2 linked regions of the Ancylobacter polymorphus genome follow. The protein of the gene in region 2 binds, or shares a complex with, the protein of the main gene of each other region. Links are inferred from orthologs where the notes say so. Each region holds a gene or a part of one and is shown on either strand. Other genes may lie near its edges. The genes, in order: uvrB and K9D25_RS09320.

The links.
Region 1: the proteins of K9D25_RS09320 (region 2) and uvrB are in contact, whole or in part, in a crystal structure (PDB 7EGT), measured with the Thermus thermophilus proteins. The link is inferred for Ancylobacter polymorphus from one-to-one orthologs. Residues at the interface, in WP_096412145.1 of Thermus thermophilus: His654, Arg656, Phe657, Gln666, Asp668, Glu669, Lys680, Arg681, Leu682, Ser683, Lys685, Tyr686, Ala687; in WP_096411307.1 of Thermus thermophilus: Glu23, Leu25, Arg26, Asp27, Gly28, Glu29, Arg30, Phe31, Arg55, Glu326, Asp327, Phe328, Glu379, Ser382, Gln383, His398, Gly400, Arg401.

Annotation. Positions count from the first base shown.
Region 1 is NZ_CP083239.1:2,712,088-2,715,597, reverse strand. What follows is about bases 14-3,212. They hold uvrB (excinuclease ABC subunit UvrB), read right to left. Parts: upstream 2,813-3,212; coding sequence 215-2,812; downstream 14-214. Other genes in these bases: K9D25_RS12835 (hypothetical protein), read right to left, coding at 2,875-3,212; K9D25_RS12845 (GNAT family N-acetyltransferase), read left to right, coding at 14-204. Outside these bases: more of K9D25_RS12845, read left to right, coding at 1-13; more of K9D25_RS12835, read right to left, coding at 3,213-3,510. UniProt on the Escherichia coli protein: The UvrABC repair system catalyzes the recognition and processing of DNA lesions. A damage recognition complex composed of 2 UvrA and 2 UvrB subunits scans DNA for abnormalities.
Region 2 is NZ_CP083239.1:1,993,792-1,997,161, reverse strand. The notes cover bases 272-3,330. They hold K9D25_RS09320 (ATP-dependent helicase), read right to left. Parts: upstream 3,003-3,330; coding sequence 540-3,002; downstream 272-539. Other genes in these bases: K9D25_RS09315 (LysR family transcriptional regulator), read right to left, coding at 3,096-3,330; K9D25_RS09325 (50S ribosomal protein L11 methyltransferase), read right to left, coding at 272-452. Also shown: more of K9D25_RS09325, read right to left, coding at 1-271; more of K9D25_RS09315, read right to left, coding at 3,331-3,370. UniProt on the Escherichia coli protein: A helicase with DNA-dependent ATPase activity. Unwinds DNA duplexes with 3'-5' polarity. Translocates on single-stranded DNA with 3'-5' polarity. Initiates unwinding more efficiently from a nicked substrate than double-stranded DNA.

The sequences.
Region 1 (3,510 bases), 720 kb from region 2 along the record:
CAGGCGCGCGGCAGCGGGATCGGCAGCGCCCTTCTGAACGCGGCCGAGGCAGAGGCGCGCGCGCGTGGCTGCACCGGGGTACATCTGGAAACCTATAGCTTCCAGGCACCGGATTTCTACGCGCGGCACGGCTATGAGCGCTTCGGACAGATCGACGATTATCCGCCCGGCCATGCCAACATCTGGTTGAAGAAGCGCTTCTGAGCGCCCGCCCTCACCGCTTCGGCGCGCGCCGTCCGCCCTTGCGATAGCCCTTGGTCATCGGGTCCGGCCGTTCCGGGCGCACCCAGTCCTCCACTCGCAGCGGCTCCACACGGTCGGTGCCGGGGCCCATATCGTCCAGCGACGGCTTGACGATGCGCGAGGTGCCGGAGGCGAACATGGAAGGCTCGCCCGGCTCGTAGACGGCCTGCGCCTCGTCGGCCCGCGCCTCATGACCGGAGGAGACGTGACCGGGCGAGGAGCGCCGGCCGGACGCGCCGCTCTTGCCCTTCTTCTCCGGCAGATTGGCGGCGCGGCCATATTTGCGCTCGCCGCGATAGCCGCCGGTGCGCTCGTCCACGCTGTCCTGCCGCGCCAGCGGATCGTCGGAGAGCACCAGTTCCGTCGCCTGCAGCCGCTTGATCTCGTCGCGCAGCCGCGCGGCCTGCTCGAAATCGAGATCGGCCGCCGCCTTGCGCATGCGCTTTTCCATGTCGGCGATCACGGTGGCGAGGTTGTTGCCATAGGTGGCCGCGCCCTCGGCGAGGCCGGTATCGACCGTCACATGGTCGCGCTCATAGACGCTGTTGAGAATGTCGCCGATCGCCTTGCGCACCGTCTCCGGCGTGATGCCGTTCGCGGTGTTCCAGGCGATCTGCTTCTCGCGCCGGCGCTGGGTTTCCGCCATCGCCCGCTCCATCGAGCCGGTGATGGTGTCGGCATAGAGCAGCACCCGCCCATCGACATTGCGCGCCGCGCGGCCGATGGTCTGGATCAGCGAGGTTTCCGAGCGCAGGAAGCCTTCCTTGTCGGCATCGAGAATGGCCACCAGCCCGCATTCGGGAATGTCGAGGCCCTCGCGCAGCAGGTTGATGCCGATCAGCACGTCGAAAGCGCCGAGGCGCAGGTCGCGCAGGATTTCGATGCGCTCGATCGTGTCGATATCCGAATGCATGTAACGCACGCGGATGCCGTTCTCGTGCAGATATTCCGTCAGGTCCTCGGCCATGCGCTTGGTCAGCACCGTCACCAGCGTGCGGTAGCCCTTCGCCGCCGTGGCGCGCACCTCGCCGAGCAGGTCGTCGACCTGGGTGCGGGCCGGGCGCACCTCCACTTCCGGATCGACGAGGCCGGTGGGGCGGATCACCTGCTCGACGAAGACGCCGCCCGTCTTCTCCATTTCCCATTTGCCGGGGGTGGCGGAGACATGCACCGTCTGCGGGCGCATCGCCTCCCATTCCTCGAAGCGCAGCGGCCGGTTGTCCATGCAGCTCGGCAGGCGGAAGCCATATTCCGCCAGCGTCGCCTTGCGGCGGAAGTCGCCGCGATACATCGCGCCGATCTGCGGCACGGTGACATGGCTTTCGTCGCAGAAGATCAGCGCGTTGTCGGGCACATATTCGAACAGGGTCGGCGGCGGCTCGCCCGGCTGGCGGCCGGTGAGCCAGCGCGAATAGTTCTCGATGCCGGCGCAGCTTCCCGTCGCCTCCATCATCTCGATATCGAAGGTGCAGCGCTGTTCCAGCCGCTGCGCTTCCAGCAGCCGCCCCATGGCGTTGAGCTCGTCCAGCCGCATCTTCAGCTCGGCCTTGATGCCCTGGATGGCCTGAATCAGCGTCGGGCGCGGCGTCACATAATGCGAATTGGCGTAGAGCTTGACGAATTTCAGGTCCTGCGACTTCTGACCCGTCAGCGGATCGAACTCCTGGATGCTCTCCACCTCGTCGCCGAACAGCGAGACGCGCCAGGCACGGTCTTCATAATGCGCCGGGAAAATCTCGATCACGTCGCCGCGCACACGGAAGGTGCCGCGGCCGAAATCGCCCTGGGTGCGCTTGTATTGCAGCGCCACGAGATCGGCGAGCAGGGCGCGCTGGTCGATGCGCTCGCCCACCTCGATCTTGAAGGTCATCGAGGCATAGGTCTCGACCGAGCCGATACCGTAGATGCACGAGACCGAGGCGACGATAATGACATCGTCGCGCTCCAGCAGCGAGCGCGTGGCGGAGTGGCGCATGCGGTCGATCTGCTCGTTGATCGACGATTCCTTCTCGATGAAGGTGTCGGTGCGCGGCACATAGGCTTCGGGCTGGTAGTAGTCGTAATAGGAGACGAAATACTCCACCGCATTGTCGGGGAAGAAGCTCTTGAACTCGCCATAGAGCTGCGCCGCCAGCGTCTTGTTCGGCGCCAGCACCAGTGCCGGGCGCTGCAGCCGCTGGATGACGTTGGCCATGGTGAAGGTCTTGCCCGAGCCGGTGACGCCGAGCAGCACCTGGTCGCGCTCGCCCTGCTTCGCCGCCGCGCACAGTTCCTCGATCGCCTGCGGCTGGTCGCCATTGGGCGTGTAGTCGGACTTCAGCACGAATTTGACGCCGCCTTCGGACTTCTCCGGCCGCGCCGGCCGATGCGGCACCCAGATCTGGCCGTCCACTTCGGGCCGGCCGCTCTCGATCAGCGCCGAGAGCGCGGCGACGGTGGCGGAGGCGCCCGAGGTCGGCGCCACGCCGAGCTTTTCGGCAAGGGCGGGATCGAGCGTGGCGGATTGCGCGGGCTCGAAGGCGCGCTGTGAGCGCTCGGAGAACCCGCCGGGACGTGCTGCTTTGGCCATGGCCGCAATATGGGGTGCGGCCGCGACGGTGGAAAGCCCCGCCGCGACCGCCGTGCCGCGTTTCAGTAGCCGGTGCCGGTCTTGGTCTTGCCGACGAAGGCGAAGACCATTCCATTGCCCTTGAAGCGGAGGTCGGTCTCGCGCGACAGCGCCGCCTGCACCGCCGGCGCGCTCAGTTCGCCGGAGAGGCTGGCCCCGGTCTTCCTGCGGAAGACGATGTCGCCGACATAGGCCTTGGTGACCTGGACGACCGAGCCGCCGGCGAGTTCTTCGGCCACCTGCGTGCGGCAGTCGGCCTTCTTCATCAGCTTGGCGAAGACTGTGCTCGCATCGGCGAGGCCCAGTTCATAGGAGGACGCATTGACGATCTTGTATTCGTAATAGTCGGAGATCGTGCCGGAAAGGCCCGCCTTGGCGACGGCGACGTTCAGCCCGGATACCGACGCCGAGAGCGTCCGCGTCGCCAACAGATCGATATCCGCGATGGCGTTGCCCTCCGGCGCCGGCACGCCGAACTCGCTGAGTGTGGTGGAAACGGTGCAGATGCGGATGAGATTGACCGGCGCCGAGCCACGGCGGCTACCGCCAATCGGCTTGTAGAGCCCGCCGACATAAATGCCCTTGGTCGGCGGCTCGATATTCGTTGAGCCGGGAATGATTGGAGTTTTGCACCCGCCGAGACACAGGCCTGCGGCTAT
Region 2 (3,370 bases):
GCGGCAAGGCAGCCCTTGGTGGTGCCGTGATGGCCGGTACCGAAGGCGAGCGCCGCCTCGATCTCGATGCCGATGCGGTTGCCCGTCAACCGCCCGCGATCATGCGAGCCATGAACGACAAAGCGGCCAATGGCCACGGGGGCGAGGCCTTCCAGCGACGCCGCTACCCAGTCCTTCTTGTCGAGCAGCGAGAAGGTCGCCGCAACGGCGGCTTCAGGCGAAACGAGCGCGATGAGATCGCGCACCATCTCCTCGTCCGGCGGATCGCCGAAATAGACCTCCACTGCCCAACCCGAGCCCTCGGCGCGGTCTTCCACCTCAAAGGCGGCGGCGGCCACCTCGGCGGGGTCGAAACTCTCGCCGAGATATTCGGCAATGGCGCGCGCCTCATGCTCGGGCGCATCCACCCGCATCACGTGCGAGGCGCCATTAGGCGGCAATCCTTCGAGCATATCGGTCCTCACCTGGCGAGCGCATCCATGGTGCGCGTCTGTAAGCGAGGACGCGCCCGAACACCAGCGTGGGAGCGCCCCCACCGCTCACGCGGCATCGACGAAGCTGTCCACCACCTTCTTCTCGCCAGCCTTGTCGAACTGCACGGTGAGCTTGTTGCCTTCCACCGAGGCGACCTCGCCATAGCCGAACTTCTGGTGGAACACACGGTCGCCAATGGCGAAGCGGGAGGCTGGGCCGGTCGACTTGGCGATGAGTTCACCCTCGATCACCCGGCCGCCGCGCGCCTTCTCACTGGCGGCGAAGCGTGAGGGCCGGTTGTCGCTGGAGCTGCCGCCGGAGAAGCCCCCGCCACCGCTATTGCTGCGCGCGGCGTTCTGCGCCCGCTGCCAGCCGGGCGTCGAATAGGAAGAGCCAAAGGTCTGCACCTCGTCGAAGCGGCTGGGACCATAGCCATAGCGACCCGACTGGCCGCCGCCCCAGCCCTGCCCGCCGCGCGATTCCGTCACCTCCACGTCCTTCTCCGACAATTCGTCAAGGAAGCGGCTCGGCACGGCGGATTGCCACATGCCGTGAATGCGCCGGTTGGAGGCAAAGAACACCTTGGCGCGGCGCCGCGCGCGGGTGAGGCCGACATAGGCGAGGCGGCGCTCTTCCTCCAGCCCCGCGCGGCCCTGCTCATCCAGCGCGCGCTGGTTGGGGAACACGCCCTCCTCCCATCCGGGAAGAAACACCGTGTCGAATTCCAGCCCCTTGGCCGAATGCAGCGTCATGATGTTGACGGCATCGCCGCCTGCGGCGCCCTCGACGTCCATGACCAGCGAAATGTGCTCGAGGAAGCCGATGAGGTTCTCGAACTGCTCCATCGAGCGCACGAGTTCCTTGAGGTTGTCGAGCCGGCCCTGCGCGTCGGCGGAGCGGTCCTTCTGCCACATCTCGGTGTAGCCGGATTCGTCCAGCACGATCTCGGCCAGTTCATTCTGCGGCAGGCTGGCCATCTGGCCGCGCCAACGGTCGAAAGAGGCGACGAGGTCGCGCAAGGTGAGCCGCACTTTCGGCTTCAACTCCTCGCTCGCCACCAGTTCCCGCGCGGCCTCGATCAACGGAATCTGCGCAGCGCGGGCGTGATCATGGATCTGCCGCAGCGCCGCGTCGCCCAGACCGCGCTTGGGCACATTGACGATGCGCTCGAAGGCGAGGTCGTCGGAGGGCGAGGCGATGACGCGCAGATAAGCCAACGCGTCGCGGATTTCCGCCCGCTCATAGAAGCGCGGGCCGCCGATGACGCGGTAGTTCAGCCCCAGCGTGACGAAGCGCTCTTCAAACTCGCGCATCTGGAAGGAGGCCCGCACCAGAATGGCGATCTGGGTCAGGGCATGGCCTTGGCGCTGGAGCTGTTCGATCTCCTCGCCGATGGCGCGGGCTTCCTCCTGGCTGTCCCAGGCACCGGTCACCGTGACCTTCTCGCCGCTCTCGCCTTCCGAGAACAGCGTCTTGCCGAGCCGGCCCGCATTGTGGGCGATGAGGTGGGCCGCAGCGCCGAGGATATGGCCGGTGGAGCGGTAGTTGCGCTCCAGCCGCACCACGGTGGCGCCGGGGAAATCGGCCTCGAAGCGCAGGATGTTATCGACCTCCGCCCCGCGCCAGCCATAGATCGACTGGTCGTCGTCGCCGACGCAGCAGACATTGCGCGAGCCGGCCGCCAGCAAGCGCAGCCAGAGATACTGCGCGACGTTGGTGTCCTGATATTCGTCGACGAGAATGTAGCGGAAGCGGCGGTGATATTCCGCGAGCACGTCCGGATTCTCGCGCAGCAGACGGATGCTCTCGAGAAGCAGGTCGCCGAAATCGACGGCGTTGAGCGCCTTCAGCCGCGCCTGATAGGCGGCGTAGAAGGCCCCGCCGCGCCCATTGGCGAAAGCAGAGCCCTCGCCCGCCGGCACCTGCTGCGGGCCGAGGCCGCGATTTTTCCAGCCGTCGATGATGTTGGCCAACAGCCGGGCCGGCCAGCGCTTCTCGTCAACGCCTTCGGCCTGCAGCAACTGTTTCAGCAGCCTTATCTGGTCGTCCGTATCGAGAATGGTGAAGCCGGATTTCAGCCCCACCAGCTCCGAATGCCGGCGCAGCATCCGCACACCGATGGAGTGGAAGGTGCCGAGCCAGGGCATGCCCTCCACCTCCTCCCCGACCATGGCGCCAATGCGCTCCTTCATCTCCCGCGCCGCCTTGTTGGTGAAGGTGACAGCGAGGATCTGCGAGGGCCAGGCGAGGCCGAGCGAGAGGATATGGGCGATGCGGGTGGTGAGTACCCGCGTCTTGCCGGTGCCGGCGCCGGCGAGCACCAGCACGGGCCCGTCGGTCGCCTCCACCGCCGCCCGCTGCTCGGGATTGAGGCCGTCGAGATAGACGCCGCGCGCGTGCCCGGCCCCGTCGGGACGCGCCAGCGCCGCCGCGCGCGCGGCAATGCCGCCGGGTCGCGGAGAGGCCGCCGGCAGGTCGAAGGGGAAATCGGAGGGTTCACCGTCCGGGATGTTTCGGGGGTCGGCCAACGGCCTGCTCACAGTCATGATGAATGATTCTTGGCGGAACAAAATGGCACCGGCATGCCCGTTTGGCGAGGGCGGCGCACATTGGCGAGGTTTTCAGCTGGCGCGATAGCCCAGCGCGGGCAGTTCGGCACCGATATGGGCGCCCAGCGCCCGCGCCGCCAGCGAGGGGCGCGGATCGGCATATTCCAGCGCGATGCCGATGCTGGGCAGCGCCGGCATGCCTTGCGTGACAATGTGCAGGTCCGGCGGCACCGCCATGCGCGTGAGCACCGCGATCGCATGGCCGGAGCGGGCGATGGCGATGAGGCCGGCAAGGCTGTTGCTGGCGAAGGCCACCCGGTAGCGCCGCCCCACCTGCTCCATCGCCG